DNA from 3 places in the Streptomyces sp. NBC_00271 genome. Region 2 is predicted to be linked to each of the others. Evidence: riboswitches for the same ligand, from Rfam matches in the RefSeq annotation. Region 2 holds a riboswitch; each other region holds the start of a gene.
What was found. Region 2 has a riboswitch for cyclic di-AMP ahead of OG798_RS12190 (C40 family peptidase). Riboswitches for the same ligand answer to the same signal wherever they lie in the genome.

Region 1: linked by a shared signal. The riboswitch ahead of OG798_RS26465 (M23 family metallopeptidase) and the one ahead of OG798_RS12190 (C40 family peptidase) in region 2 are both predicted to bind cyclic di-AMP.
Region 3: linked by a shared signal. The riboswitch ahead of OG798_RS44425 (M23 family metallopeptidase) and the one ahead of OG798_RS12190 (C40 family peptidase) in region 2 are both predicted to bind cyclic di-AMP.

What each region holds. Positions count from the first base shown of each region.
Region 1 covers NZ_CP108070.1:5,796,987-5,806,937, reverse strand. The annotation lists gene OG798_RS26485 (dihydrofolate reductase family protein) at 1-1,096, shown strand, start outside; tRNA gene OG798_RS26480 (tRNA-Met) at 1,170-1,243, shown strand; gene OG798_RS26475 (hypothetical protein) at 1,394-1,585, shown strand; gene OG798_RS26470 (PP2C family protein-serine/threonine phosphatase) at 1,762-2,889, shown strand; cyclic di-AMP (ydaO/yuaA leader) riboswitch at 3,145-3,302, shown strand; gene OG798_RS26465 (M23 family metallopeptidase) at 3,314-4,351, shown strand; gene OG798_RS26460 (aldo/keto reductase) at 4,410-5,354, shown strand; gene OG798_RS26455 (PrsW family intramembrane metalloprotease) at 5,358-6,755, opposite strand; gene trmB (tRNA (guanosine(46)-N7)-methyltransferase TrmB) at 6,823-7,662, opposite strand; gene lhgO (L-2-hydroxyglutarate oxidase) at 8,058-9,263, opposite strand; gene OG798_RS26440 (MFS transporter) at 9,413-9,951, opposite strand, start outside.
Region 2 covers NZ_CP108070.1:2,581,836-2,591,786, forward strand. The annotation lists gene OG798_RS12180 (ATP-dependent Clp protease proteolytic subunit) at 202-858, shown strand; gene OG798_RS12185 (hypothetical protein) at 866-1,171, shown strand; cyclic di-AMP (ydaO/yuaA leader) riboswitch at 1,549-1,703, shown strand; gene OG798_RS12190 (C40 family peptidase) at 1,707-2,180, shown strand; gene OG798_RS12195 (DUF6328 family protein) at 2,266-2,787, shown strand; gene OG798_RS12200 (ATP-binding protein) at 3,069-3,527, opposite strand; gene OG798_RS12205 (helix-turn-helix domain-containing protein) at 3,740-4,597, shown strand; gene OG798_RS12210 (DUF397 domain-containing protein) at 4,611-4,835, shown strand; gene OG798_RS12215 (8-amino-7-oxononanoate synthase) at 4,792-5,952, opposite strand; gene bioB (biotin synthase BioB) at 6,139-7,368, shown strand; gene OG798_RS12225 (adenosylmethionine--8-amino-7-oxononanoate transaminase) at 7,361-8,659, shown strand; gene bioD (dethiobiotin synthase) at 8,661-9,377, shown strand; gene OG798_RS12235 (helix-turn-helix transcriptional regulator) at 9,447-9,951, opposite strand, start outside.
Region 3 covers NZ_CP108070.1:9,760,257-9,770,207, reverse strand. The annotation lists gene OG798_RS44435 (DUF6250 domain-containing protein) at 1-518, opposite strand, end outside; gene OG798_RS44430 (rhamnogalacturonan lyase family protein) at 515-2,440, opposite strand; gene OG798_RS44425 (M23 family metallopeptidase) at 2,683-3,684, opposite strand; cyclic di-AMP (ydaO/yuaA leader) riboswitch at 3,687-3,845, opposite strand; gene OG798_RS44420 (alpha-galactosidase) at 4,147-6,216, opposite strand; gene OG798_RS44415 (tyrosine-protein phosphatase) at 6,399-7,196, shown strand; gene OG798_RS44410 (DUF6126 family protein) at 7,234-7,350, opposite strand; gene OG798_RS44405 (helix-turn-helix domain-containing protein) at 7,410-8,063, opposite strand; gene OG798_RS44400 (aspartate aminotransferase family protein) at 8,217-9,617, opposite strand; gene dxs (1-deoxy-D-xylulose-5-phosphate synthase) at 9,614-9,951, opposite strand, start outside.

The DNA.
Region 1 (9,951 bases), 3.2 Mb from region 2:
CTTCCTGGACGACACCGGCCCCGAACGCCTGCTGCTCTCGGGCCCGGCCGACTTCGACCGGGTCGACGAGGTACGGGCGTCCAGCGACGCGATCCTGATCGGCGCCGGCACCATCCGCGCGGACAATCCCCGACTGCTGGTCAACTCCGCCGAGCGGCGGGCGGCGCGGGTCGCCGCCGGGCGCCCGGAGTACCCGCTCAAGGTCACCGTCAGCGGTTCCGGCGACCTCGACCCGGACGCCCAGTTCTGGCACACGGGCGGCGAGAAGGTCGTCTATACGACGGACAAGGGCGCCGAGCGCGCCACCGACGCCCTGCGCGGACTGGACGTCGACGTGGTCCCGACCGGCGCCGAGCTGGACTGGCGCGTCCTGCTCGAACACCTCCACGACGTCCGCGGGGTGCGGCGGCTCATGGTCGAGGGCGGGGGGCGCGTGCACACCCAGCTGATGACACAGGGGCTGGCGGACGAGTTGCAGCTCGCCGTCGCGCCGCTCTTCGTGGGGGAGCCGGACGCGCCACGGCTGTTCGGGCCCGGGGGATATCCGCCGGGCCGGATGCGGCTGGTGGAGACGCGACCGGTCGGGGACGTCGTCCTCGTCCGCTACGTCCCCACCGCACCCGGGGAAGGCGCCCTCGCCTCCGCCGCGGACCGGCACTGGCTGGGCGTCGCCTGTGAGCTGGCGGCGCTGTGCCCGCCCTCGGAGACGGCGTTCAGCGTGGGGGCGGTGGTGGTGGCGGCCGACGGCACCGAGCTGGCGCGCGGGCACTCGCGGGAGGGCGACGACCCCGTCGTGCACGCCGAGGAGGCGGCGCTCGCGAAGATCGATCCCGCGGATCCGCGGCTGCGCTCCGCCACCGTGTACAGCAGCCTGGAGCCGTGTGCGCGGCGGGCGTCCCGGCCCGCGCCCTGTGCGCGGCTGATCCTCGACGCGGGGGTACGGCGGGTGGTCACCGCGTGGCGCGAGCCCGACACGTTCGTGACGGAGGCCGACGGGAACGGTCTGCTCGTGGCCGCGGGGGCGGACGTCGTCGTACTGCCGGAGTTCGAGGAGCGGGCCGTGGCGCCCAATCGTCACCTTCTCGCGGCCGGCTAGGGGCGGCCCCGCGGTCGTCCGCGAAAAGCCTGGTGAATCGGGCCCCGCGGATGGCGTACACTAATTTCAACGACGCGGGGTGGAGCAGCTCGGTAGCTCGCTGGGCTCATAACCCAGAGGTCGCAGGTTCAAATCCTGTCCCCGCTACTGAAGGCCAAGGGCCGGAACTCGGAAACGAGTTCCGGCCCTTGGTTTTTTCCCGTTCACCGTCCCGGTTTTCTTGCCGCCGGATTTCCCGATTGCCGTCCCGCCCCGATTTTCCCTGCCGACCCGACTTTCTGTAGTCTTCCGCTCACTATGAGTTGTCATCGGTGGCTGGTCCGGCGCGCGCCGGCGCTCGCGCTGCTGCTCGCCGTGTGCGCGCTGTTCCTCGGGGCCTGTCACGGCGGTCATGACTTCGTGCCGGACGGCGGGACCGTTGTCGCCCCGGCCGGGCACCACCACGGGCGCGGCGGAGCGGGCGGCGTCCGGTGGTCGGCCTCGGACTGACGTGTCCCCCGGTCGGCCCCTCACCGCTCGCCCCCCGCCCCCGTCCCGGGAAGCCTGGACGGGTGGGGCAGCAGCAAGGAGGCGCGCGGTGGGCCGAGGAGCCGTACGGCGAGCCGGGCGAGGAGTCGTGTGACGAGCCGTACGACCGGTCCGGTGGGCGGTTGCCCGAGGACCCCGTGCCCGATCCCGGACTCGGGGACGAGTCGGAGCCCCGCCCGGCCGACGCGGACCGGTGCCGGATCTCCTGCGCGCGCAGCCTCGTCCGGGTGCTGCCCGCGCTGCTCATCCTGGTCGGCGCGTTCTACGACTACTTCACCCCGATGGCCTTCACCGCGGGCCCCCTCTTCACGGCCGCGCCGCTCGTGGCCGCCCCGCTCTTCTCGCTGCGCGGCACCGTGCTCACCGGCGTCGCGGCGCTCGTCGCGGTGCTCACGACCCACATCCGGCTCGGCATCGTCTTCAAGGTGGACGCGCTCACGGAGGTCGCCACCGTGGCGACCGTCGGCGTGCTGGCCGTGCTCATCAACATCCTCGTCCGCCGCACCGACGAACGACTCGCCTCGGCCCACCAGATCGCCGAGGCGGTCCAGCGTGCCGTCCTGCCGGAACCCGACCAGCGGATCGGCGGCCTCGACGTCGCGGCGCGCTACGAGGCCGCGCAGGCGGGCGCGTTCATCGGCGGCGACCTGTACGCGGTGCAGGACTCCCCGCACGGCGTACGGCTGGCGGTGGGCGACGTACGAGGGAAGGGCATGGACGCGGTGGCCGCCGTCGCGGTGCTCATCGGGGCGTTCCGGGAGGCGGCCGAGCAGGAGGCCACGCCGGAGGCGGTCGCGCAGCGGCTGGAGCGGGCGCTGGCCCGCGAGGGCACCCGGCGCGGGGGCGTCGACGCCTTCGAGGGGTTCACCACCGCCGTCCTCGCGGAGATCACGCACGAGGGCGGCCTCGTAAGGATCGTCAACCGAGGCCACCCGCCACCGCTGCTCCTGCACGCGGACGGAACACTGGTCACGCTCGCCGCCGCGAACCCCGCACTGCCGCTCGGCATGGGCGAGTTGGGCAGCTGGCCGGACCGTGCCGAGGAGACGGAGTTCCCGCACGGGGCCACGCTCCTCTTCCACACGGACGGACTGTCCGAGGCCCGCGACGCGCAGGGGCGCTTCTACGATCCGGCCGCGCGCCTGGCCGGACGGACCTTCCCCGGCCCCGACGCCCTGCTGGCCACGCTCGTGGAGGAGGTCCGGCGGCACACGGGTGGCGCCCTGACGGACGACATGGCCCTGCTCGCCGTACGGCGGCCGTAGCCACGGAAGGGGCTTTCTTGATCGATGTCACGAGGGGTGATCGGTCGATGCCCCTCCGCATAACGACTGACGCACCGTCAAATAACCGCCAAGTAGGGAAGCGCGGCCAACTCGCCCGAATTCCGCCGGTCGTGGGCGGTAAGTCCTGGCCGAAAGTCGTTAATGATCAGTACGAACAGCTTGGAATCCGGTACCCGCGTCTATTAACGTTCGATAACGCAGCGCGGTCGTCCCAGCCGTCACAAGAGTCGGCTCCGTGCGCACGCGCCGAATCCCGCGAGGGAACCGGGGAACCACCAACTTGGGGTGAATCGAGCGTCTTTCACGGTGGAGACACCGTGGGTTGACGCGCGTAGGAGACCTTCCTGCTCCGAACCCGTCAGCTAACCCGGTAGGCGAGAAGGAAGGAAAGGAGCACGCCCACGTGGCGTCCAACCGGCCCGCCCAGCCCACTTCGTTCCCGCCGAACGACACCCAGACTTTTGGCTACGCCTACGGCAAGGACGAGGGCCCCTGGGAGGAGTGGAACCCCACCGAGGATTCCATCCGTCCCCTCCGCGGCCGGCACCGCGTCTCCAAGCAGCGCGGCGGGGGACTCGCCCGCAGCTCCACGGTCCTCGGTGTCGGCGTCATCGCCGCCGTCGGCGCGGGCGGCATGGCCACCGCGGCGCCCGGCAAGCCGCCGGTCTCCATCTCGCTGCCCGACCTCTCCTCGGTCACCGAATCGGCCAAGGCACTGATATCCGACGGCGGTCCCAGCACGCCGAAGGGCTCCGCCACCCCGCTCACCAGCGCCGGTGTGACCAGCGCCGACGCCGCGCAGGGCAACACGGACGCGGGCGAGGCGCTGCGCGCCCGCATCATCCAGCAGGCCGAGTCGCAGCAGGACCAGATCGACAAGGCGGCCCAGGACGCCGCCGAGGCCGCCGCCGCGAAGAAGGCGGTCGCGCTGGCCGCCCAGCAGAAGGACGACGCCGAGGCCAAGGTCGCCGCCGCGAAGAAGAAGGCGGACGAGGACGCCAAGCAGAAGGCCGAGGCCGCGCGCCTCGCCGAGCTCGCCAAGAGCTACTCGCTGCCGACCTCCTCGTACACCCTGACCTCCCGCTTCGGTGACGCCGGTTCCATGTGGTCCTCCGGCTATCACACCGGCCTCGACTTCGCGGCCCCCACCGGCACGCTGATCAAGGCCGTCCACAGCGGCACGATCACGGAGGCGGGCTGGGCCGGCTCGTACGGCTACCGCACCATCCTCACCCTCGACGACGGCACGGAGCTGTGGTTCTGCCACCAGTCGTCCATCAGCGTCAGCGTGGGGCAGAAGGTGGCCACCGGCGACGTCATCGGGCGCGTGGGCGCGACCGGCAACGTGACCGGGCCGCATCTGCACCTGGAGGTTCACCCGGGCGGCGGCAGCGCGATCGACCCGATGGCGTGGCTGCAGAGCAAGGGCATCAACCCCTGATCGTTCCCAGGGGCCGTGTGCGGAATACGGCAATCCGGTACGCCTGTTGAAATAAGGCATGACTTCCCTTCGCAAGCTCGGCTCCTCCGACCTCGAGGTCTTCCCGCTCTCCCTCGGCGGCAACGTCTTCGGCTGGACCGCCGACGAGGCGCAGTCCTTCGCCGTGCTCGACGCCTACACGGCCGGGGGCGGCAACTTCGTCGACACCGCCGACGGCTACTCCGCGTGGGTCCCCGGCCACAAGGGCGGTGAGTCGGAGACGGTCATCGGCAAGTGGTTCGCCGCGCGCGGCAACCGCTCCGATGTCGTCCTCGCCACCAAGGTCAGTACCCACCCCGAGTACAAGGGCCTGTCCCCGGCGAACATCAGGGCCGCCGCCGACGCCTCGCTGCGCCGCCTCGGAACGGACTACATCGACCTCTACTACACCCACTTCGACGACACCTCGGTGCCGGTCGAGGAGATCATCGGCGCGCTGGACGAACTGGTCCGGGCCGGCAAGGTCCGGGAGATCGCCGCCTCCAACATCTCCGCCGAGCGGCTCGCGGAGTCCGTGGAGTTCTCCGACCGCGAGGGTCTCGCGCGCTACGTCGCCCTCCAGCCGCACTACAACCTCGTCTCGCGCGACACCTACGAGGGCCCGCTCCAGGAGGTCGCCTCCCGGACCGGCCTGGCCGCCGTCCCCTACTTCGCGCTCGCGTCCGGCTTCCTCACCGGCAAGTACCGCCCGGGTACGACGGTCGAGTCCGCGCGGGCCGCGGGCGCGGGCAAGCACCTCGACACCGAGCGCGGCATCCGCGTCCTGGCCGCCCTCGACGAGGTCGCCGTGGCCCATGACGCCGAGGTCGCCACGGTCGCCCTCGCCTGGCTCGCCGCCCGGCCGACGGTCGCGGCGCCCATCGCCTCCGCACGGACGGTCGAGCAGCTGCCGGCCCTGCTGGCGGTCGCCGACCTGACCCTGACGGACGCGGAGGTGGCCAGGCTGACGGAAGCGTCCGCCTGAGAGCTAAGACTGGTAGGGGTTGTACGCGGGGTACGGCGTCGCCGGGGCGGGATACGGGGTCGTCGCGCCGGCGGGGTACGGGGGCGCGCCGGCGGGGTTCGCCTGGCCGGGCACCGGCGCGTAGCCGTACCCGGGCCACGGCGGCGGTAGCTGCGGCGGCACCGGTACGGCCGGGGCCGACGTGTGGGCCGCGTACGCGAGGGAGGGGCGGGCGATCTCCCGGCGGCGCCACAGCTCGTGCAGCAACTCCCGCTCCCGTACGACGAAGTCGGCGTTGGCGCGGCCACTGCGCCCCCGGTGCCGCAGAAACGCCAGCGAGGTCGCGTACGCCTCGTACTGGGCGACCGAGCGCGCCGCCGCCCTGCCGAAGTGGTGGGCGGCGTACTCGCGGGCCAGCCGCCGCGCCCGCATCGAGCCGAGCACGTACGGCTCGGGCGGGGTGAGCCAACCGGCCGCCGCATACGCCGGAAGTTCGGTCCGTACGGTCTTCAGCTCCCGCTGCCGGGTCCAGATGACGAGGAAGGTGAGCAGACCGAACGCGGGCACCATGAACGCCCCGTACACCGCGTAGAAGCCGTACTCCCCGAAGTTAGACGAGCCGTTCCACATGGAGTGCATGCCCATCGCGAGCAGCAGTCCGGTCAGGGGCAGCAGGACGCGGCGCACATGCTGGCGCTCGGCGGACAGCGCCGCGATGCCGAAGCCGATGCCGGTGAGCACCGTGAACAGGGGGTGCGCGAAGGGCGACATCACGACGCGGACGAAGAAGGTCGCGGCGGTGACGGAGGCCAGGCCGCGGTCGCCGTTGAGCTGGTCCGTGCCGAAGGCGGTGCCGAGATAGAGGATGTTCTCGGTGAAGGCGAAGCCGGTCGCGGTGACTCCGGCTATGACGACCCCGTCGACGATCCCCGTGAAGTCCCGGCGGCGGAAGAGGAAGACCAGGAGCACGGCGGCGGCCTTCGCGGACTCCTCCACGATCGGCGCGATGACGGTCGCGCCGAGGGTGTCGGCGCTGGACGGGTCGGCGGTGGCGGTCGCTATCCATCTGGTCGCGAAACTGTTGGCGACGATCGCTATCAGCGCCGCCGCGCAGGCGCCCCACGCGAAGGCGAAGAGCAGATTGCGCCAGGGGCCGGGCTCCACCCGGTCCAGCCAGCGGAACGCGGCGACGAGGAGCGGCACGGGCAGCACGGCGAGGCCGAGCCCGACCAGGAAGCCCTCGGTGCCGGTCTGTTGGCGGACCAGGGCCAGGATGACGAGGCCGGAGAGCGCGAGCAGGGTGATCAGCGCGCCGTAGCGCACCCACTTCCGCTGCCACCAGTGCGCGTGCCGCAGTGCACCGTCGGCCGGCCCACCGGTGGGACCGCCGGGATACGTCGGGTACGGGGGAAAGGTGGCCACGGCATTGACCCTAACGAGGGAGGGGCGCTGCCCGCGACGGCGCCTGGTGGTGTGCGTCCGCGGGTCTTCAGTCGCCGGATGTGTCCTGGTCTCGGTGCTGTACGCGCCGGAACAGGAGGTCGTTCACCACATGACCCTTCTCCAGTCCCTGACCCTCGAAACGGGTCAGCGGCCGGAAGTCCGGACGAGGCGCGTAACCGCCGTCCGGCCGGGTGTTCTCGAAGTCCGGGTGCGCGCTCAGCACTTCCAGCATCTGCTCGGCGTACGGCTCCCAGTCGGTCGCGCAGTGCACGAGGGCGCCGGGCCTGAGGCGGGTCGCGACGAGGCTGAGGAACTCCGGCTGGATCAACCGCCGCTTGTGGTGCCGCTTCTTGGGCCAGGGATCGGGAAAGTACACGCGCAGCCCGCTCAGGGAATCCGGCGTGAGCATCTCCCTGAGCAGAATGATCGCGTCACCGTTGCCGACGCGGATGTTGGTGAGTCCGCGCTGGTCCGCGAGATTGAGCAGGTTGCCCTGCCCCGGCGTGTGCACGTCGACGGCGAGGATCCCCGTCTCCGGGTCCTCCGCCGCCATCCGCGCGGTGGCCTCGCCCATCCCGAACCCGATCTCCAGCACGACGGGCCGCTCGCCCCCGAACAACTCCGCGAGATCGATCACCCGCTGCCCGTCGATGTCGAGCCCCCACTTGGGCCACAGCCGCTGCAACGCGTCCGCCTGGCCCGTGGTGACCCGGCTGCGCCGCGGCTGGAAACTCCGGATCCGCCGCTCGAAGTGCGATCCGGCGGGGTCGGCCTTCGGCCCGTCGGGGAACCGGGGCTCCCCCTTGGCCCGGACAGGCCGATGGGGCTCACCTCCGGCGACGGAGCTGGACCGGGGCTCTTCGGGGGAGTCAATGGAGTCAGACACAGTGAGGACGATTTTACGGCGCCCCCGAGACCACTCTCCCGCCGCCGCGGGCGGGGGCTTCGCCCCGCATCCCACGCCCGCCCGAGTTCGTTCGGCTGACGGCCGGTGGGGGCTGGTCGCGCAGTTCCCCGCGCCCCTGAGGCGGGGGCTGCGCCCCGCATTCCTCGCCCGGCCGGTTCGTTTGGCTGCGGGGCCGGTGGGGGCTGGGCGCGCAGTTCCCCGCGCCCCTTGAGGGCGCTGGCGCGCATCTTTCAGCCTGTCCGGCGTTTGAGGACGAGGCCGTTCAGGCCGATGCGGGGTCAGGGGCGGAGCCCTGCGGGGGTCGAGGGGGCGGAGTCCCTGGGGATGGGTTGGGTAGGGGCGGCGGGGGCGAGGGACTCAGGGCGGTCACCCCGTCACGTCCCCGCCAGCACCCCCAGTGCCCGCCGCGCAACCTCGCGCCCGATCGGGAGCGACGCCGTGGCGGCGGGAGACGGCGCGTTCAGGACGTGCACGGTCCGCGGACCCTCCTCGATGAGGAAGTCGTCCACCAGGGTGCCGTCCCTCAGGACGGCCTGGGCCCGGACACCCGCCGAGGCCGGGACCAGGTCGTCCGGCGTCACCGCCGGCAGCAGCCGCCGCACGGCCCCGGTGAACGCCGCCTTGGACACCGACCGCCGCAGCTCCCCCGCCCCGTACCGCCAGTGCCGCCGCGCCATCCGCCAGGAACCGGGCCACGCCACGGCCGCGCCCACCTCACGGGGCCGGACGACCCCCCACCCGTACCCCTCCCGGGCGAGCGCGGGCACCGCATTGGGCCCGATGTGGACATCTCCGTCGATCCCCCGGGTGAGGTGCACGCCGAGGAAGGGGAAGGCGGGGTCGGGGACCGGGTAGACCAGGCCGTGGACCAGCTCGGGACGCGCCAGGGAGTAGTACTCGCCGCGGAAGGGGATGATCCGCATGCCGGGCTCGTCCCCGGCCAGGCGCGCGATCTCGTCGCAGTGCAGCCCGGCGCAGTTGACCAGCACCCGTCCCCGCACGACCGCCCCGTCCTCCGTGCCGACGGCGACACCGAGCGCGGGCCGACGGTCGATGCGGACGACCTGCGCCCCGTACCGGATCTCCGCCCCGGAGGACTCGGCGAGCTGCCGGGCCACGGCGACGAAGTCGCACACTCCCGTCGTGCCGACGTGGATCGCGGCGAGCCCGCGCACCTGCGGCTCGTACTCCGCTATCTGGGCGGGGCCCAGCTCCCGCACCGGAATCCCGTTTTCCCGGCCGCGCTGCACGAGCCCGTGCAGACGGGGCAGCTCGGCCTTCTCCGTGGCGACGATCAGCTTTCCGGTGACGGCGTGCGCGATGTCGTACTCCGCGCAGAACTTCACCATCTCGGCGGCGCCCCGCACGGCGTACCGCGCCTTCAGCGAGCCGGGCCGGTAGTAGATCCCGCTGTGGATCACACCGCTGTTGCGCCCCGTCTGATGTCGGGCGGGGCCCTGCTCCTTCTCCAGCACCGTCACCCGCGTGCCCGGCGCGGCGCGCGTGATCGCATAGGCCGTCGCCAGGCCGACGATCCCGCCGCCGATCACCAGCACATCGCAGTCGTAAGCGACCCGCACCTGTTCCACCTCCCGGCTTCAAGAGTGCACTGCGCCACTGACAACGCCTTCAAACCCAGGAAGTGGGCCGCGCCCCCGAAGGGGCGCGGGGAACTGCGCGCTCAGCCACCCACGGCCCGCAGTTGGCCACCGCCTTCCCGGCGGAGCGCCTACGCCGGGGTCATCAGCAGCGGCCGTGCCCGCTCCCTCAGCTCCACCACACGTGGTTCGTCGCCGTAGGGCTCCAGACGGTGCAGAAGGTCCTTCACGTACTCCGTCGTGCGCGCGGAGGAAATCCGCCCGGCGACCTCCACCGCCCGTACGCCCTGCTCGCATGCCGCGTCGAGATTGCCCGACTCGAGCTCGGCGACCGCCGACACCACCAGTCGCAGACCGTGGGAGCGTACGAACTCCTCCGTCGGCTTCGACAGTGCCTGCTCGGTGAAGCGGCGCACCTGGCGCGGCGCCTTCAGGTCGCGGTAGCACTCGGCCGCGTCGGCCGCGAAACGGTCGTACGAGTAGAAGCCGAGCCAGCTCGGGTCGTGGTCGCCGTCCCGGGCCCGCTCCAGCCAGCCCTCGGCGGCCTTCAGGGCTCCGCCGGCCGCCTGGGCGTCACCCGCGCGCGCGTGGGCGCGTGCCTCGACGAGACGGAAGAAGCTCATGGTGCGGGCGGTGGCGAGCCCCCGGTTGCGCTCCAGGGCGGCCTGGG
Region 2 (9,951 bases):
GCCCACCAGCTTAGACCGGGCCCCCGGCACCCCCACAGAGCGGACGATCTCGTTCAGCTCCGCCGAAAACGACCGTGCGCACGATCGGGCGACCCTCTTCACCGGCGGCGCACGGGGATTTTCGCTGTCAGCCGAGCACCCTCCCCCCGCTCTGTACGTCCTGTACATTTTTTACAGAACCCTTCACAGGAGGCGCGTGCCATGAATGAACCGTCCGCCCGTCATGTCCTGCCCGAGTTCACCGAGCGGACGAGCATGGGGCACCGGACCCTGGATCCGTACTCGAAGCTGCTCGACGAGCGGATCGTGTTCCTCGGGACGCCGATCGACGACACCTCGGCGAACGACGTGATGGCGCAGTTCATGCACCTCGAATACCTGGCGCCGGACCAGGACATCGCGCTGTACATCAACTCCCCCGGCGGCTCGTTCAGCGCGATGACGGCGATCTACGACACGATGCAGTTCGTCAGTTGCGACGTGGAGACCACCTGCCTGGGGCAGGCCGCGTCGGCCGCCGCCGTACTGCTGGCCGGCGGCGCGCCGGGCAAGCGGTTCGCGCTGCCGGGTGCCCGGGTGCTGATCCACCAGCCGTCACTTCCCGAGCCGGTGCAGGGACAGGCGAGCGATCTGGCCCTCCAGGCCGAGGAGTTGATGCGCACTCGGAGGCTGCTGGAGGACATGCTCGTACGGCACACGGGGCAGAGTCCTGAACAGGTCGCCGCCGACATCGAGCGGGACAAGATCCTGGACGCCCAGGCCGCGTTGGCGTACGGACTGGTGGACGGGATCATCCCCAGCCGCAAGACCTCGCGCACCGCGCCCGGTGCGAAGAACGCCACACCCGACGCGAGGTGATCCGCCGATGGTGCCCGAACTGCCCCCGCTGCCCGCGCTGACACGAGCCGAGGCCGAGCTGATCGACCGTTACCTCGACGTGGTCGACCTGCTGGGCCGTATCAACCCGGCCAGGCCCGGAGACACCTATCGCGGGCTGCGTGCCGCCCAGGCGCTGGTCGCCAAGGCCACCGAGCTGCGGGACGCCCTCGCGCTGATGCACCAGCGCGGCGAGAGCGAGGTGCACGCGCCGACGCTGGCGCAGGCTCTGCGCGTCCTCGACGGTGAGCGGCGGGCGGCCCGCGTCACGCTGCCGCCCGAAGCCGACAATTGACACATCCCCACCCGGGTCGCCGTGCGCGCCGCGTCGGCGAGGCGTCCGGCCCGGGGTTCAAACGGACCAGATGGCGTACCCCCTGATGGAGTAATCACACACCCCTTCGGGGAACCGAAAAAGTTGCACAACGCGCGTACCCCGGAGGCGGAATGAGATGCTCCGGTGCTGGTGGGCGCGTCGCCGGTGTCCCCAACATCGCCCGAACAGGGGGTCGTCCACCCGAACGGGTGAGTGGTGAGTAACCCCACAAATCGCCGGTTCCGCTCGGATTTTGTGACTGCTATGCGTGAAGATCCCTTCCGACGACAAGCCCCCGCCACAGCGGCGGGGCGGTCCGGGCGGACGCCGAGTCCTGCCGCTGCCCGGATGACCGGTCGACAGAAGTGCATCGGCAGGAGTGGAGGACCCAGCAAGACGGGTCGCCGGAGAGATCCGGGCGGTCCTTGGGGTGAAGCCGCGCAAGCGGCCGGGCTACTTCGCCAGCCCGAATCCGACAGGTCATCCTTCACAGGCGGCTGACGAAGGGTTGCGCATGACTGCGCTCAATCGTGTCCCGTCGCTGTGGACCCGGGCCGGTACGGCCTCGGCGCTCACCATCGCCGCCGTGGGCGGCAGCCTCGTGGTTCCTGGCGTCGCATCCGACGCCGAAGCGGCCACGTTGGCGACGAAGGCACTTCAGGTCGCGGCTTCCAAGAAGGGCTCCCCGTACCAGTACGGTGCCGCCGGGCCACGCCGCTTCGACTGCTCCGGGCTCACGCTCTACTCGTACAAGAAGGCGGGCAAGACGCTGCCTCGTACGGCCGCGGCGCAGTACAACAAGACGCACCACATCTCCGCGTCCCACCGCAAGGCCGGAGACCTGGTGTTCTTCCACTCGGGCCGGAACGTGTACCACGTCGGCATCTACGCCGGGAAGGGCAAGATCTGGCACTCCCCGAAGACAGGGGAGGTCGTGAAGCTGCAGAAGATCTGGACGAAGAGCGTCTGGTACGGCCGGGTCAGCTGACCTGCCCGAGGGGGTGCCGCCGGCCGGCACCCCCTCGGGGTTCCCCCCGGGCGTGAAAAGCGGACGAACCGGTTACTCGTTCAGCATGGCTGAGCGACCTTCCCCCGATGAACGGAACGAGACGCCCCTCGAGCGCGCCGATCGAAACTTCGGCGAGCTGCTCCAGGAACTGCGCGTCACGCAGACCGGTGTGCAGATCCTCTTCGCGTTCCTGCTGACACTGGCGTTCACCCCACGCTTCCCGTCCCTCGACACGGTGCAGCGCGCCACGTACGTCACCACCCTCCTGCTGGCCGTGGCGGCCGCCGCGCTCTTCACGGCGCCGGCCGCGCTGCACAGGTCGCTGTTCCAGCAGGGCGCGAAGCCGACCATCGTGCGGGTCTCCTCCGTCCTGTCCACGGTGGGAATGGGCGTGCTGATGCTTGCGCTGACGGGATCGGTGCTGCTCGTCGTGGACGTCGCGCTGGGACGCGCCGCCGGGATCGCCTCGGGCGCGGGCACCCTGCTTGTCTGTGTGGCGCTGTGGGGCCTCCTGCCCGGCCTGGTGCACCGTGCCGTCGTCAGCGCGGGGACGGCTCCGAAAGAAGCACCCGACCGAGAACCGTGAGCGCGCTCATCGCCCGGTTGCCCTCGGGCACGAACCGTGGCAGCAGGCTGAGGAAGGTGATCGGCGCCTTCGGGTCGAGCGCGTGGGTGTTGGACCCCTGCCGCAGCGGGCGGTTGGTCCCGCCTGCGGCTCCGGTGGGGCCGCTGTTGCTGGACCGGGAGATCCGCGCCGTACGATCTCCGTCGTCCACCGGACCGGGGACGTCTCGGCACCGGCGGCCGAGGCCTTCCGGGCCCCGCTGCGAGGCGCCTCGCAGCGCAGCACGACAACTGAGCCGCTCCTCAGGGCTCTTGTGGGCCGCCGGCCGTCACCGGCTGGGCCGGCACCGTCCAGGGCAGCTCGATGGCGACCGTCTTGCCGCCCTCACGGGTGGGCCGGACGACGAGTCTGCCGCCGCATTCGGCGGTCAGCCAGCGGATGATCACCATGCCCCGTCCATTGTCCTGCTGGACGGCGGCAGGCAGACGTTTGGGAAAGCGCGGATGGCTGTCGGTGACGCCGATCCTGAGGTGTTCGTCTCGGTCGAGCCGGACGTCCACCGTGAAGGTGGGCGACTGCCCGAACGTATGTTGGACGGCGTTGGTGGCTAGTTCTGACACGATCAGGCGTACGGTGTCCGCGACTTCGGCGTCGCACGGCAGGCCCCATTCGGCCAGCACATCGGCGACGAAATTCCGGGCCGCGGAGACCGAGGCGGGATCGCTCGGCAGAGTGACGGATGCTTCCTGGTGATCTGCCATGGCGACGTCGTCCCTTTCCCACGGGACCGGAGTCCGACACGGAGCGGATGGTTCGAGTACGGTCCCGGACTGGTGCTTCGCGCCAGACTGCCATCACTGGGCCGGTCACGGGTGCGATCCACCGAGATATGCATATATCTGTCGCTCGATGCGGTGAACTCCACGACGACGGAGCGTATTTGGGCGGCTCGGAAGGAGTAAGGAGTACGGCCATGCAGCACGGTCCCGCGGTGCGCCGCCGCAAGCTCGGTGCCGAACTGCGCGCGCTGCGCGCCGTCGCCGGTCTCACCAGTGGTGAGGCGGCCCGTCTCGTCGGCTGGCACCAGTCGAAGGTGAGCCGGATCGAGACCGGTATCAGTGGGGTGAAACCGGCCGACGTGGAGCGCCTGTTGGACGCCTACGCCGTCACGGAGCCCGAGTTACGGGAACTCCTGGTCGGCCTCGCGGGCTCCGAGGGCAACGGCCGCCATCACTGGTGGCACGCCTACCGCGGGGTCCTGCCACCCACGTACCGCGACTTCATCAGTCTTGAGTCCCAGGCCAGCGGCATGCGCACGCTGGAGACCACGGTGGTACCCGGACTGCTCCAGACGCCCGAGTACGCACGGGAGGTGACCCGGGTCGCCGTCGGCGGCCTGGAGGACGGCAAGCTCGACGCGCTCGTCGAGGTGCGCCTCGCCCGGCAGGACGTCCTGCGTTCGAATCCGCCGCTGGAACTGACCGCGGTCCTCGACGAGGCCGTGTTAAGACGCGAGGTCGGCGGACCGAAGGTGATGGCTCGGCAACTGGACCGTCTGCGGGAGGCCGCCACCCTGCCTCAAGTGCGCCTTCAGGTCCTGCCGTTCGCCGCGGGAGCCCATATCGGCGTCACCGGGCCTTTCGTTATCTTCTCATTTCCGAACACAACTGATCTGGATGTGGTTGTTCTCGACCACTTGACGAGTAGCCTCTACCTCGAACGGAAAGAAGACCTTCAGGCCTACACCGAGGCCTTCAACGCCCTTCAGTTCCACGCCCTTTCGCCCGAGGACTCGTTGGACTACATCGCCGGGATAGGTGACGGCGCGTAAGGAGGCACCCCCCATGACTGCACTGCCTCGGTACGTAAGTTCCAGTACTTCACTCCGCGACGTGCGATGGCTGCGCAGCAGCCGCAGTACGGGAATGAACAACTGCGTCGAGACGGCCCGACCCGGCCCAGGACCCTGGGCCGGACTGGTCGCTGTGCGCGATTCCAAGAACAAGGCGGGCCCCGCCCTGCTCTTCACTCCCGCCAGTTGGGAGGGCTTTGTCGCCGGGCTGAACTGATCACGCCGACGGCGTGCTCGATCTGCGCGTCGGTGAGGTCCGCGCGGGCGGTCAGCCGCAGCCGTGAGATGCCGTCCGGCACGGACGGGGGGCGGAAGCAGCCGACGGCGAGTCCCGCTTCCCGGCAGTCGGCGGCCCACCGCACGGCCTGTTCGGGGGACGGCGCGCGCACGGAGACCACGGCGGCGTCCGGTCGTACGGCTTCCAGGCCCTCGGCGGTCAGCCGGGTGTGCAGCGCCGTCGCCACCTCACGGGCCCGGGCGGCGCGCTCCGGCTCACGGCGCAGCAGCCTGAGCGCCGCGAGGGCCGCGCCCGCCGCCGCGGGCGCGAGACCGGTGTCGAAGATGAAGGTGCGCGCCGCGTTGACCAGGTGGTCGATGACCGGGGCGGGGCCGAGGACGGCTCCGCCCTGGCTGCCGAACGACTTGGAGAGGGTGGCGGTCACGACCACGTCCGGGGCGCCCGCGAGCCCCGCGGCCTGCGGGGCGCCCCGGCCGCCGTCGCCCAGGACGCCCAGCCCGTGCGCGTCGTCGACGAGCAGCGCCGCGCCGTGCTCGCGGCAGGCAGTGGCGAGTTCGGCCAGCGGGGCCATGTCGCCGTCCACCGAGAAGACCGTGTCGGACACGGCGACGGCGGGACCCTCGTGCGTGCCCAGCGCCTTGCGCACGGCGTCGGGGTCGGCGTGCGCGACGACCTGGGTCGCGCCCCGGGCGAGCCGGCAGCCGTCGATGAGGGAGGCGTGGTTGCCCGCGTCCGAGACGACCAGCGAGCCGTGCGGCGCGAGCGTGGTCACGGCGGCGAGATTGGCCGCGTAGCCGGAGGAGAAGACGAGCGCGGACTCGAAGCCGCAGAAGTCCGCGAGCTCGCGCTCGAGTTCGCCATGAAGTTCGGTCGTGCCGGAGACGAGCCGCGAGCCGGTCGCACCGGCGCCCCAGCGGCGCGCGGCCTGGGCGGCGGCCGCCGTGATCTCGGGGTGGTGGGCCAGCCCGAGGTAGTCGTTGCTCGCCAGATCGAGAAGGGGTGAGTCGGCGGCGCGGGGGCGCAGGGTGCGGACGAGTCCGGCCTGTCGGCGCTGGTGCGCCTGCTCGTCGATCCACGCGAACGGCGATCCGGCCATGCTGGTGCCTCCGGGCCCTGGGAGCGGTCGTGAGGGGGTCATGAAGGTGGTCGTTTTGTAGGCAGTGCACAGACCCTAGCGGGGCGACGCGGCGCCCATGATGTGGCAATACCCACACGTCGAACCGTCTCTGTTGTGCAAACTCTCCTTGGCCGCAGCGGCTCACATACGTCAGGATCGGATCTCATGGACCTGCTGAACACGCTGGTGGACAAGGGGCTTCGGCGCGAGCTGCCGACCCGTGACGAGGCGCTGGCCGTGCTGGCCACGTCCGACGACGACGTGCTCGACGTGGTGGCCGCGGCCGGAAAAGTCCGCCGGCACTGGTTCGGCCGTCGAGTGAAACTCAACTATCTGGTCAATCTGAAGTCCGGTCTGTGCCCGGAGGACTGCTCGTACTGCTCGCAGCGCCTCGGCTCCAAGGCCGACATCCTGAAGTACACCTGGCTCAAGCCGGACCAGGCCTCGCAGGCCGCGGCCGCCGGGCTCGCCGGGGGCGCCAAGCGGGTCTGCCTGGTGGCCAGCGGCCGCGGTCCGACGGACCGTGACGTGGACCGGGTCTCCGACACCATCAAGGCGATCAAGGACCAGAACGAGAACGTCGAGGTGTGCGCCTGCCTGGGCCTGCTCTCCGACGGCCAGGCCGAGCGGTTGCGCGAGGCGGGAGCGGACGCCTACAACCACAACCTGAACACCTCCGAGGGGACGTACGGGGACATCACGACCACGCACACGTACGCCGACCGGGTGGACACGGTCCAGAAGGCGCACGCGGCCGGTCTGTCCGCCTGCTCGGGTCTGATCGCGGGCATGGGCGAGTCGGACGAGGACCTCGTCGACGTCGTCTACTCGCTGCGCGAGCTCGACCCGGACTCCGTTCCGGTGAACTTCCTGATCCCCTTCGAGGGCACCCCGCTCGCCAAGGAGTGGAACCTCACCCCGCAGCGGTGCCTGCGCATCCTGGCCATGGTCCGTTTCGTCTGCCCGGACGTGGAGGTCCGCATCGCGGGCGGCCGCGAGGTCCACCTCCGCACCATGCAGCCGCTCGCCCTGAACCTGGCCAACTCGATCTTCCTCGGCGACTACCTCACCAGCGAGGGCCAGGCGGGCAAGGCCGACCTGGACATGATCGCGGACGCCGGGTTCGAGGTGGAGGGCGCGGGCGAGGTGACCCTGCCGGAGCACCGCGTGACGGCGGGCGCGGGCTGCGGTGCGCACGCCGAGGCCGGGTGCGGCTCGCACGCGGACGCCGGGTGCGGCTCGCACGAGGGCGGTGGGTGCGGCTCGCACGAAGGCGGCGGCGTCTGCGGTTCCGTGAAGGTGCAGGCCGAGCAGGAGCAGCCCGCCGAAGCGCGTACGGATCTCGTCGCCGTACGCCGCCGGGGTGCCGGAACGGACCTCGCCCCCAATGCCTGACCGGTCCGAGCCGTCCACGCTGCCCGTGCGGGAACTGCTGGAGTTGGACCGGCGGCACGTCTGGCACCCGTACGGCCCCATGCCCGGCCGCCAGGAACCGCTCGTCGTGGAATCGGCGAGCGGGGTACGCCTGCGGCTGGCGGACGGCTCGGGCGAGCTGGTCGACGGCATGTCGTCCTGGTGGTCGGCCATCCACGGCTACAACCACCCGGTCCTCAACGACGCGGCGCGCGACCAGCTGGAGCGCATGAGCCATGTCATGTTCGGCGGGCTCACGCACGAGCCCGCCGTGCGGCTGGCGAAGCGACTTGTCGACATCACGCCCGAGGGCCTGGAACACGTCTTCCTCGCCGACTCCGGATCGGTGTCGGTCGAGGTCGCCGTCAAGATGTGCCTCCAGCACTGGCGCTCGCTCGGCCGCCCGGGCAAGCAGCGGCTGCTGACCTGGCGCGGCGGCTACCACGGGGACACCTGGCAGCCGATGTCGGTGTGCGACCCCGAGGGCGGGATGCACGAGCTGTGGCAGGGCGTGCTCCAGCGCCAGGTGTTCGCCGACGCCCCGCCGGTCGCGTACGAGGAGTCGTACGCCGACCAGCTGCGCGAGCTGATCGGGCGGCACGCCGACGAGCTCGCCGCGGTGATCGTGGAGCCGGTGGTACAGGGCGCGGGCGGGATGCGGTTCCACTCCCCCGCGTATCTGCGGGTGCTGCGGGAGGCGTGCGACGCGCACGACGTGCTTCTCGTCCTCGACGAGATCGCGACCGGCTTCGGCCGAACGGGTGCTCTCTTCGCGGCGGAGCACGCCGGTATCACGCCGGACGTGATGTGCGTCGGCAAGGCGCTGACCGGCGGCTACATGACGATGGCGGCGACGCTCTGCACGGCACGGGTGGCCGAGGGCATCTCACGCGGTGAGGTCCCGGTGCTGGCTCACGGCCCGACCTTCATGGGCAATCCGCTGGCCGCCGCGGTGGCCTGCGCCTCGATCGACCTGCTGCTCGGACAGGACTGGCAGACCGAGGTCAAGCGGATCGAGGCGGGTCTGCGGGACGGTCTCGCGGAGGCGTCCTCGCTGCCGGGTGTCCGGGACGTACGGGTCCTGGGCGCGATCGGCGTCGTCCAGCTCGACCACGAGGTCGACATGTTGGCGGCCACGGCGGCGGCCGTGCGCGAGCGCGTGTGGCTGCGCCCGTTCCGCGACCTCGTCTACACGATGCCGCCGTACGTCACGGGTGACGCGGACGTGGCACGGATCGCGCGCGCGGTGTGCGCGGCGGCACGGGAGGGATGACATGGCGGTTCTGGTGATCACGGGGACGGGCACGGAGGTCGGCAAGACGGTCACGACGGCCGCCGTCGCCGCCACGGCCCTCGCGGCCGGACGCTCCGTGGCCGTACTCAAGCCGGCGCAGACGGGTGTACGCCCGGACGAGCGTGGGGACGCCGACGAGGTGGCCCGGCTCGCGGGCGCCGTGACCACGCTCGAACTCGCCCGCTATCCGGAGCCGTTGGCTCCCGCGACGGCCGCGCGGCGGGCCTCCCTGCCCCCGGTGCGCCCGGTCGCGGTGGCGAAGGCGGCGGCCGAACTGGCCACCGAGCACGACCTCGTGCTGGTCGAGGGAGCGGGCGGTCTCCTCGTCCGCTTCGACGACGAGGGCGGCACGCTGGCGGACGCGGCGAGCCTGCTGGACGCGCCGGTGCTGGTGGTGGCATCAGCGGGCCTCGGCACCCTGAACACCACCGAGCTGACGGCTCGTGAACTGCGGCGCCGTGGGCTGGACCTGGCGGGAATCGTCATCGGCAGCTGGCCCGACTCCCCGGACCTGGCGTCGCGCTGCAACCTCGCGGACCTGCCCCTTGTGGCCGAAGCCCCGCTCCTGGGAGCGCTGCCCGCGGGGGCGGGGGCTTACCCGGTCGCCGACTTTTGTGCGGAGGCGCCTGGGTGGCTGGCCTCTCGGCTGGGCGGCACCTGGGACGCAAACGCCTTCATTTCGGCGCAGGGGGTCTGAGCGCCCCGTCAGGGGCGCGGGGAACTGCGCGCCCAGCCCCCACCGGCGCGCAGCCGAAGAACAGCCCCCTCACCGCTCCCCCAACAACCGCACCAACTCGATCCGCGACCGAATCCCCAACCGCGCGAACACCCCCCGCAGATGATGATCAATGGTCCGCGGACTGAGCAACAACCGCGACGCGATCTCCCGGTTGGTCGCCCCGTCGGCCGCCATGCGCGCGACCATCAACTGCTGCGCGGTGAGGCGGGCGACGAGATCGTCCGCGCCCCGCACCGGCGAGACGGGCTCCCCCAGGACACGGAGTTCGGTCCGCGCCGCCGCCGCGCACTGCGGCGAACCGAAGTGCTCGAACGCCTCGAGGGCGCTGTGCAGCCGGTCACGGGCCTCCGTCCGGTGCCGCAGCCGCCGTAGCGCACCGCCGAACAGCAGCTCCGTACGGGCGCGTTCGAAGTCACGGGTGCCCAAGGCGTGCAGGTCGAGGGCGGTGCGGTAGTGCTCGACGGCCTCCGCGCCGGAGGCGAGCAGGGCCCGGCAGCGGGCGCTGAGCGCCAGGTCGTCGGGGCTGCGCACG
Region 3 (9,951 bases), 7.2 Mb from region 2:
GGCTCCGTGTAGTCGTAGACGAGCGGGCGGACGCCCGGCTCCCCCACGTACCGGCGCAGCCGCGTGGTCGTGTTGGTGTTGGCGCCGTATCCGACGTAGTACGTCTTCAGGTAGTCGTATTCGGCCAGGGCGCCGCCCCGGGGTGTGGCGAAGAGGTCGTCCGGGGAGCGGACGTCGATGGCGTTCCAGAAGTTGTTGAGGTCGGAGACCCGGTCGTTGAGGCCGCCCTCGGAGACCGGTGTGGCGGTGTACTCGATGACGTAGGGCCCTTCGAGCCGCTGCTTGAACCAGACCGTCGCACCGCTCGGTACGTCGATCTCCAGGACGCCGTGCGAGGCGGTGACCGTGCCGCCGTCCTGCAGTTCGGTGACCCACTGGCCGAGACCGCGGCGGAAGCCGTCGTGGGCGATGAGTCGGCCGCGGCGGTGGCGCGGCGAGGCGCTCGCGGTGGTGGCCGGGGCGAGCGTCGACAGCGCGGCACCGGCGGCGAGGGTCGCGAAGGCTCTGCGGGTGGTCATGAGGTTCCTTCCGTGCGAGCGGTGGTGGTGATGGCAGGTTTCGGCACCCGCCGGGTCTCGGTGCCCAGGTAGTAGTCCGTGTACGTCGACTGGAGATAGCCGCGCACGGTCCAGCCGAGGCGGTAGCCGGGGTTCTGGGCGAGCGTGTAGATGCGGGTCTTCGTCGGTTCGGTGGTGGTGTACAGGCGCAGCGCGGTGTGGTCGCCGGTCTCGGCGAGGATCTCCTCGCGCCAGTCGCCGAGGAGGTCGCCGTAGAAGGGGGTCGCGTTGCGGGCGCCGGAGACGACACCGTCCGGGTCGAAGAGGCGCGTGCTGGTCTCGGCCTTCGGGTCCCACTTGTCGACATGCGTGGAGTCGAGGAGTTCGGCGCCCTTGTCGCCGTCCCACCAGATACGGAAGTTGACGCTGGGCGTGGTCGTGGAGACCTTTCCGTCCTGGACGTTGAAGACGCCCGCGCCGGGGCGGGTGACGTCGGCGGTGGAGGTCCAGTACTCGTAGCCGGGGTGGCCGGGGTCGATGTCGGCGGCGCTGCCCCGGCCGACGTCGAGGTCGGATTCGCTCGTCGGGTCGGCCGGGTGCTCGCCGGTCACCAGGCGCTGCCCGGTGTCGGCGTCGTAGTAGTACCAGGGGAACCTCGATACGACGCCCAGTTCGGACTGCTGGATCGCGAAGCCCTCCAGGCCGGGCCGGTCGGGGTCGAGGTCGGCGATGTCGAAACGGTCGCCGTGTCCGGCACCGTCGACGACATAGCGCAGCGTGCCGTCGCTGCCCACGACGTAGTTGCCGTCGGCGATCTCGTCCTTGCCGTCCTGGTCGACGTCGACGGTCCGGATCTGGTGGAAGCTGGTGGCGCCGCTGCCGACCGGGACGACGTACTTCCAACGCCGGTTCAGATCCGTGCCGTTGAAGTCCCAGGTCTGGAAGAGGATCCGGAAGGCTCCGCGTTTGGCGCCGACCCGGGTGACCAACTTCGTGACGAGGCTGGGATGTACGCCGTCGAGGTACGCGATGCCGAAGTGTCCGCCGGAGGGGCCGTCGGCGACGAGGTCGTCGGGCACGGGCTGCCGGGTGCGCTCGCTGCCCGTCTTCCCGTCGATCACCGAAATGAACTGGTCGGCGGGCGAGTCGGCGGTCACCTTCGCGCCGTCCGCGAAGGTGGTCCCGTCGGCCGTGTGCACCAGCACCTCGGCCTTGCCGTCGCGGTCGAGGTCGTACACGGTGACGTTGTCGTCGTTGCGGTAGCCGCCGATCGGCGTCGAGCCGCTGATCGCGGCGGGCGCGGGATCGTTGGCGCCGTTCCCGCCGACCTGGGTGTACGAGCCCGGGCCGAGGTCGACGCGCCACAGCCGCGCGCCGGTGAGCGTGTACGCCTCCAGGAGGTCGGGCTTGTCGCGGGTCTGCGCGAGCCGGCTGACGACGAGTTCGTAGCGTCCGTCGCCGTCGAGGTCGCCGGGCCAGGCGTGTTGCACGGTGTATCCGTCGGCGGCGGCCAGCGGAACCTCGGCGTAACCCCGCACGAAGTCGAGCGCCGCCGAACTCGGTTTCCGCTCACGGCCGTTGACGACGGCACGCACGGTGTAGGTGCCGGTGCCCCGGGTGTCGTCCTGGTACGTGGTCGACCGGGTGACCGGCGCCTGGTTGAGCCGCCGTCCGCCCTTGTACACGTTGAACGCGATCGCGTCCCCGGTGGGGGTACCCCCTGTTCGAGCGGAGCCGAGAACTTGGGGGAGTGCGTACTCCGTGCCGAGTAACCGCCAGCTCAGGAAGGTGCCCTTGCCCGAGGGGACGGCGACCAGGCCGCGGTCCAGGTTCTCCACGATCCGGCGCGGCGGCGGATGCCGTTCGGTGGCGTGCGAGGGCGCGGCGACCAGACCGGCCAGCAGCGCGGCGGCGGTGACGACGCCGAGTCTTCGAGGTCTCACGATGGCGTGCTCCTTGCGGTGGCGACGACGGCCGCGGTGCCGCCGCCGAAGACATAGAAAGCGCTTACGGAGATCACTGTGGAGCCACTCTCGCACCGTGTCGAGACCTCGTTCGCCGGTGCCACAAGACCGCAATGTGCCGATCATGAAAGGACCACGCCGGGACGCGTGGAGAAAAGCCGAGGGCCGGACCCCGCGATCGCGGGGTCCGGCCCTCGAAGATGTGAGAGGCGCGGCGGACGTCAGCCGACGGCGACACCGTGCGAGCGAAGGTACGCGACCGGGTCCATGTCCGAGCCGTAGTTCGGGGTGGTGCGGATCTCGAAGTGCAGGTGCGGACCGGTGACGTTGCCGGTCGCGCCGGAGAGGCCGATCTGCTGGCCATTGGTCATGGTCTGGCCCGCCGAGACGGACAGGGCGGACAGGTGAGCGTACTGCGAGTACCGGCCGTCGGCGTGCTGGATGACGACCTGGTTGCCGTACGCGCCGCCCCAGCCGGCCGATACGACGGTACCGGCGGCAATGGCCTTGATGGTGGTGCCGGTCGGGACCACGAAGTCCACGCCGGTGTGGTAGCCGCTGGACCACATGCTGCCGGCGACCTTGTAGCCGGTGCCGATGGTGGCGCCCCCGACCGGCAGGGTGTAACCGGTGTGGGTGGCGGTGCCGGTGGCCCGGGTGGTGGCGGCCTGGGTCTTGGGCGCGTCCGCCGCGCCGGACGATCCGGCGGCCGACTGCGCCGACGATCGCGTGGACGTCTTGGCGGACGACTGCGTGGACGGCTTGGTCGACGGCTTGGTGTCGTCGGTCGACGCGGCCCTCACGCCGATCGTGAGCTTCAGGCCGGGGTGGATCATCGAGGGGTCGCTGCCGATGACCTGACGGTTGTCGGAGTAGAGCTTCTGCCAGCCGCCGCGGAGGTGCTGCCGCTCGGCGATCTTGGAGAGCCAGTCGCCGGCCTTCACCGAATAGGTCTTCGTCGAGGCCGTGGAGGTCGACGCGGTCTCTTCCGAAACCGTCGCGGTCCTTTCGGAAACCGTCGCGGTCTTTTCGGAAACCGTCGCGCCGGAAATCGTCGCGGTCTTTTCCGCAGTGGACGAAACCGCGGCCGTCGGCGTCACGGCATGGGCACCGGCGGCCCCCATCAGCGGCAGCGCGAGGGCGGCGCCACCGGTTCCGGCCACGGCGATCGAGCGGGAGAAACGCTGGGACTTGGGTCGGCGGTGCTTACCCTTCGCGGGCATGAAGAATTCCTCTCCGGCGCCTGCGAGGTGAGCTGTCGGGTGCGGGCTGGAGATGCCCGGCCACGCGGCTGCGCGGCTATACCCCTAGCCGTTCCGGAGACCGGAACAGGCGTGGTACCTGTGGGTCCCCCGCTCCTGCCGGTTACCGGTGGGTGTGCGGATACCGGGCGGCGGCAGGATTGGGCGTCCGTCCGGATTGAGGGCGAACGTAAGCGACATGGGGGCGCATCGCCAACCATGTCGCTTTTCTGTGCGCGTGCCATTCTTGATCCATGCCGGAATTCCGGTCACCCTCCGTGGACAATGATCTCCCCCGCCCCTCAATCCGCCCGGAAATTCGGGCGGATCGAGAAAGCGGGCCGGCAACGCATCGTCACGAATATGACGCTGCTCACGCACGTCACACCACGGTCTTTTATTCCAGGGCCAGTTGGAATTAAGGCATCAATAGGGACAGAACGCTCACATGCGACGCAGTCGGATAACTGCCGCATCGAAGTCCCCGCGCAGCCCCGTCCGCAACCCGTGATGCAACAGCACCGCACCTCGGTGCACTTCACCCGTTTCGCGGCATTCGTACGCGGCGCTCGGATCGAGCCCACGCAACCGGAGCGGGGCGACCGGCTCGCCGTGATGCTGCGCCTGGAGCAGGGCGAGGACGACGGTCTCGTCGCCGCGGACGTACTGCACGGCGCTCAGCCCGCCCTCCGGAGGCCGCAGCCGGTAGAGGTCGCCGCGCTGCACGACCGGCCGGATCTCCTTGTAGAGGTCCACCCACTCCCGCGCCTCGACGAGCTCCGCCTCGCTCCAGTCGGCCAGGTCACCGCCGACCCCCAGCACCCCGGCCATGGCGCTCACGAACCGGAAGCGCAGCGAGCTGATCCGACCGTTGAGCTGCGCGTTCGGACTGTCCGTGACCCAGGCGGCCATGATCCGGGCCGGGTGGATCTGGCTGAAGCCGTGCTGGATGGCGAGCCGGTCGAGCGGGTCGGTGTTGTCGGAGGTCCACACCTGGTCCGTGCGTGCCATGACGCCGAGGTCGATCCGGCCGCCACCGCCCGAGCAGGACTCGAAGGCTACCCCGGGATGCTCGGCCCGCAGCCGGTCCAGGAGCCCGTACAGGGCCTCCACGTGCTCGACCCACAGCTTCTGCGGGTACGGCTCACCGGGCCAACCGGCGTCCGTGAAGCAGCGGTTGAAGTCCCACTTCACATAGTCGATCGGGGCGCTCGAGAGCAGACCGTCGAGCTGCTCCCACAGGTACTCCTGGACATCCGGGCGGGCGAGATTGAGTACGAGCTGGTTGCGGAACTCCGTCCTGGTCCGCCCCGGCTGGAACTGCACCCAGTCGGGGTGCGCGCGGTACAGCTCACTGTCCGGATTGACCATCTCCGGCTCGACCCAGATCCCGAACTGCATGCCGAGCGCGTGCACGTCGTCGGCGAGCGGCTTCAGTCCCTGCGGGAAGCGCTCCGGGTTGGGGGTCCAGTCGCCGAGCCCGGCGCGGTCGCTCGTCCGCGCCCCGAACCAGCCGTCGTCGACGACGAACAGCTCGACGCCCATCTCCGCGGCCCGCCGGGCCAGCTCCCGCTGCCGCTCCTCGGAGATGTCGAAGTGGGTGGCCTCCCAGGAGTTGAAGAGCACCGGCCGGTCCTGGTCCGCGTCCGGGATCACGTACGCCCGCTGGTAGGTGTGCCACGTCCGGCTCGCCGCGCCGAAGCCGCCGTCGCTCCACAGCCCCGCGAAGACGGGGGTGGTGAACGACTCCCCCGGCTCCAGACGCAACAGTCCGGAGTCGTCGTATCCCGCGCCGCCGGAGATCTGCACGCGCGCGTCGGGGAGTTGGGCCACGCAGATCCGCCACGAGCCCGACCAGCCCAGCGCGCACCCGTAGACCTCGCCGCTCTCCTCGCTCGCCCCGCTGTCCAGCGCGACCCACGGCAGGTGCTGGTGCCCGGTGTGCCCGCGACGGCTGCCGATGACCTTCTCACCGTAGGTGAGGGGGGAGCGGGCGAGCCGGGACTCGGCCGCCCACCGCCCGTGCAGCTGGGAGAGGCGCCAACCGTCGCGCTCGGGCAGCGTCCAGGTCGCGGAGTCCGCGCGCAGCAGCTCCAGGGAAGGTCCTTCGTTGGCCAGGGTCACCCAGCGCTCGACGACGTCGCCGCGCATCCGGTAGTGCAGGGTGACGCCGAGCCCGCCGTCCGCGAAGCGCAGCCGCAGTTCGTCACTGTCGGCCTCGTACGACTCGAAACGCCATTCGGTGCCGCGCCGCTCCTGCGTCCGTACGGACAGCGCCGGACGTACGAAGCGGGGGCCGCCCTCGACGGGATACTCCTCGCGCCCGTCGAGCCGGGACTCGAAGGGCCGGTACGGCGGGCCGGGCAGGGCGGCCAGCGACTCGGCGTCGGCGAGGGTGATCCGTGGCCCCCAGTGGAGATGGAGCAGTTCGTCGAGGTCGGTCAGCCGCAGTGCGTAGCTGCTCGTGGGGCCCGAAAGAAGCCACGTACGACCATCTTCGCCGATTTCGATCATCAAACCCTCACAGATTCGAACATCCGCACTCAATCACCAACATCATCAACGGCGTCTCACCCGGGAGGCAACGGCTGTGGACAACTTCATTGCCTGAGGAACCCATGTCGTATCGTCGAAGGCGCGATTCCCGTCGGCGAGCGTCGCCGAGCAGCGCCGGCGGTCCAATGGGAGGAGCCCCCGTGACGCAGCAGGTCCCGTCGACCGAGCCGGAGCTGGCCGGAGTGCGCAACTTCCGAGACGTGGGCGGCCTGCCCACCGTGGACGGCCGCCGGGTGCGCTACGGACGGCTGTTCCGCAGCGGTCATCTCGCGCACGCCACGGAGGAGGACGCCGCGTTCCTCTCCTCCCTCGGGCTGCACACGATCTTCGACTTCCGCAATGCCGCGGACCAGAAGCTGGAGGGTCCGGACGTCGAGCTGCCGGGTGTACGGAACGTGAACCTTCCGCTCACCGACCCTGCCGACGGCAGCGAGTTCTGGAAGATGGTCCGCGACGGCGACATCGAAGAGCTGCGCGGGCACCTCGGCGACGGCAAGGGGGCGAACCGGATGATCGGTTCCTACCGCACGATCGTCAAGGAGCGCACGGCCGAGCACGCGCACGTGCTGCACGCCCTGGCCGAGGACAGCGTGCCCGCGCTGATGCACTGCGCGGCGGGCAAGGACCGCGCGGGCCTCTCCATAGCCGTGACGCTCCTCGCCCTCGACGTCGAGCGCGACGCGATCGTGGCCGACTACCTGGAGTCGAACGCGACGCACCGCCGCTACAAGGTGCGCCGCAACGGCTCCTCGGAAACGGCCCGCTCCCCCGAGGTCATGGAGCTGCTCAGTCCCCTGTTCGACGCCCGCGCCGAGTATCTGACCGCGGCCTTCGAGACGATCGAGGAGACCTGGGGCGGCATCGACGCCTACCTGGAGCGGGGGCTGGGGGTCACGCCCGAGCAGCGGGAGCGGCTGCGCGAGCGCCTGCTGGACTGAAACGCGGCGGTCCGAAGCCTGGGGCCCGAACCCTGGGCTACTGGTTCTGCCCGCCCAGCTCGAACAGCAGATAGATGAAGGCCGCGAAGAGATGGCCGACGGCGATGTAGATGAAGAGCCGCACCCACAGGGCGCGGGGGAACTTCTCGACCATGCGCCGCCGCGTGGCGGGGTCGGCTGATTCGGTGGGCTCCGAGGGTTGTGTGGATTCCGTCATGACAGCTCTCCCATGGTCGGGTGCCCTGCCGCCGGGCCGAGGCACAGCGCGGCGGTGGGGCTCTGCAGCAGGGTGTGTACGAAGAGGAGTTCGGCCCCCGACTGATCGGCGGCCGCGATGCGGTGCGGGGTCAGCGAGTCGAAGTGCGCGCTGTCCCCGGGCGCGAGCACCTGGGCGGTGTCCCCGAGGCGCAGCCGCAGCCGCCCCTGGAGGACGTAGAGCCACTCCTCGCCGGGGTGGACGCGCACGACGTCGCCCTGCGAGCCGTAGGGGACGTGCACCCGCAGGGCCTGCATTCCGCGGCCCGGGGCACCGGCCTGCCAGTAGGTCCAGCCGCCCGCCTTCGTCGGCTCCATGTCGGCGGCCCGGACGATCGCGTCCCGTTCGGCGACCGTCTCGCCCAGCAGCTCCGAGACCGTCGTACCGTAGATACGAGCGAGTGCGAGGAGCATCGGCAGCGAGGGCTGGCGCTGTCCCGTCTCCAGTCGGGAGAGGTGGGCAGCCGAAAGGCCGGCGGCGCGGGCCGCGGCCTCCAGGGTCAGCGAGGCCCGGCGGCGCAGCGCACGCAGTTGCGGTGCGACGGCGGGCAGCGCCTCGGCTGCTGCGGACTCGGGCGGTGTGGCGGCCGCCCCCGACTCGACAGGGCTCATGACTCCATTGAGCCGCACCCTTGCCTCTCGGGCAAATTTGTTGCCCCAGAGGCAAAACCGCCGGCCCTCGTCGAGGCGGGCCCGTACTTCGAGCCCGCCCCGATCCGGACGGGCCCCTGCTTCGAGCCCGCCCCGCCTCTTCGTGCCGCAGGGCTAGCGGTTGGCGACCGCCTGCTTGACCAGGGTTTTTCCGAAGTCCCACATCAGGCCGCCGCCGCTGTGCGCGTCGTCCATCACGTCGGTGAAGGCCTCCACGAACCGGTCCACGTCCCGTTCGCCGATGATCAGCGGCGGGATCAGCTTGATCACCTCCAGGTGGTCGCCGGAGACCTGGGTGAGGATGCGGTGCCGCTGGAGCAGCGGGACGACGACCATCTGCGCGAACAGGCCCTTGCGCGCGGCCTGCAGCATGGTCCACCGGCTGCGCAGCTTGAGCGACTTGGGCCGACCGAACTCGATGCCGATCATCAGGCCCCGGCCGCGTACGTCGCTCAGCAGCTCGTACTTGTCGATGAGCGCCGCGAGCCGGGACCTGAGTTGCTCTCCCGTGGCCCGGGCGTTGGCGACGATCTGTTCGTTCTCCATCACGGAGAGCACGGCGAGGCCCGCCGCCATGGCCTGCGCGTTCGAGCCGAAGCTCGCCGAGTGCACGAGGACCCGGTCCATGGACGAGTAGACCTTCTTGAAGATCCAGTCCTTGCCGAGCGTCGCGCCGACCGGCACATAGCCGCCGGACAGCGCCTTCGCCACGCACACCAGGTCCGGTTCGACGCCCTCCTCGTGCTGGTAGGCGTAGAAGTCCCCGGTCCGCCCGAGGCCCGTCTGCACCTCGTCCGCGATGAGCAGCGCCTTGTGCCGGTGCAGCAGCTCCTGCGCGGCACGCAGATATCCGGGTGGGGCCTCGTGCACGCCCTTGCCCTGGATGGGCTCGACGATCAGCCCGGCGACATCCCCCTTCTTGAGCTCCCGGGCCAGAGCGTCCAGGTCACCGAGCGGAACGGCGGTGTCGGGCAGCAGCGGGGCGAAGCCGTCGCGGAAGCCGTCCTCGCCGTTGACGGACAGCGAGCCGGTGGTCAGCCCGTGGAAGGCGTGGGAGCAGTAGAGGATCCTCGGCCTCCCGGTGGCGTACCGAGCGAACTTGAGCGCGGTCTCCACCGCCTCCGTACCGCTGTTGCCGAAGAACACCCGGTCCAGGTGGGGACTGTGGGCGAGCAGCCTCTCGGCGAGGAGCCCGGGCAGCGGCTGGCAGTCGAAGCGGGTGAGGTCGGCGAGCGAGGCGTCCAGGACGTCGTGCAGCGCCTTGCGGACGACGGGGTGGTGGCGGCCAAGACCCATCACTCCGAACCCGGCGAGCATGTCCAGGTAGTCATTGCCGTCCGCGTCCCAGAAGTGCGCCCCCTCGGCCCTCTCGTACACCTTGTCGAAGCCGATGGTGTGCAGCATGCGCGGGAGCTGGTGGTTGAGGTACTTGGTGTGCAGCTCGTAGCGCTCGGCTCCGCGCTCGGCGAGGAGCGCGCCGAGGTCGAACTCCCCCTTCTCCGCAGGGTCGGTCATTCCTGTTTCTCCTTGGACAACTCATCCTCGAACGGCATGTCCTTCGACAGCGCGTCCTTGACGGCCAGACCGGCGCTGATCCGCCCGGCGATCTCGACGGGCGTGAGACCTATGTCGGCCAGCACCTCCCCGCGCTTGGCGTGCGCGAGGAACTGATCCGGGATGCCGAAGCGCCGTACGGGCACGTCGACCTCGGCGTCCCCGAGCGCCAGCGCGACCGCCGCTCCGACGCCGGCCGCCCGGCTGTTGTCCTCGACGACCGCGACGAGCCGGTGCTCGGCGGCGAGGCCGGGCAGCGCGGGGTCGACGGGTTTGACCCAGCGCGGGTCGACGA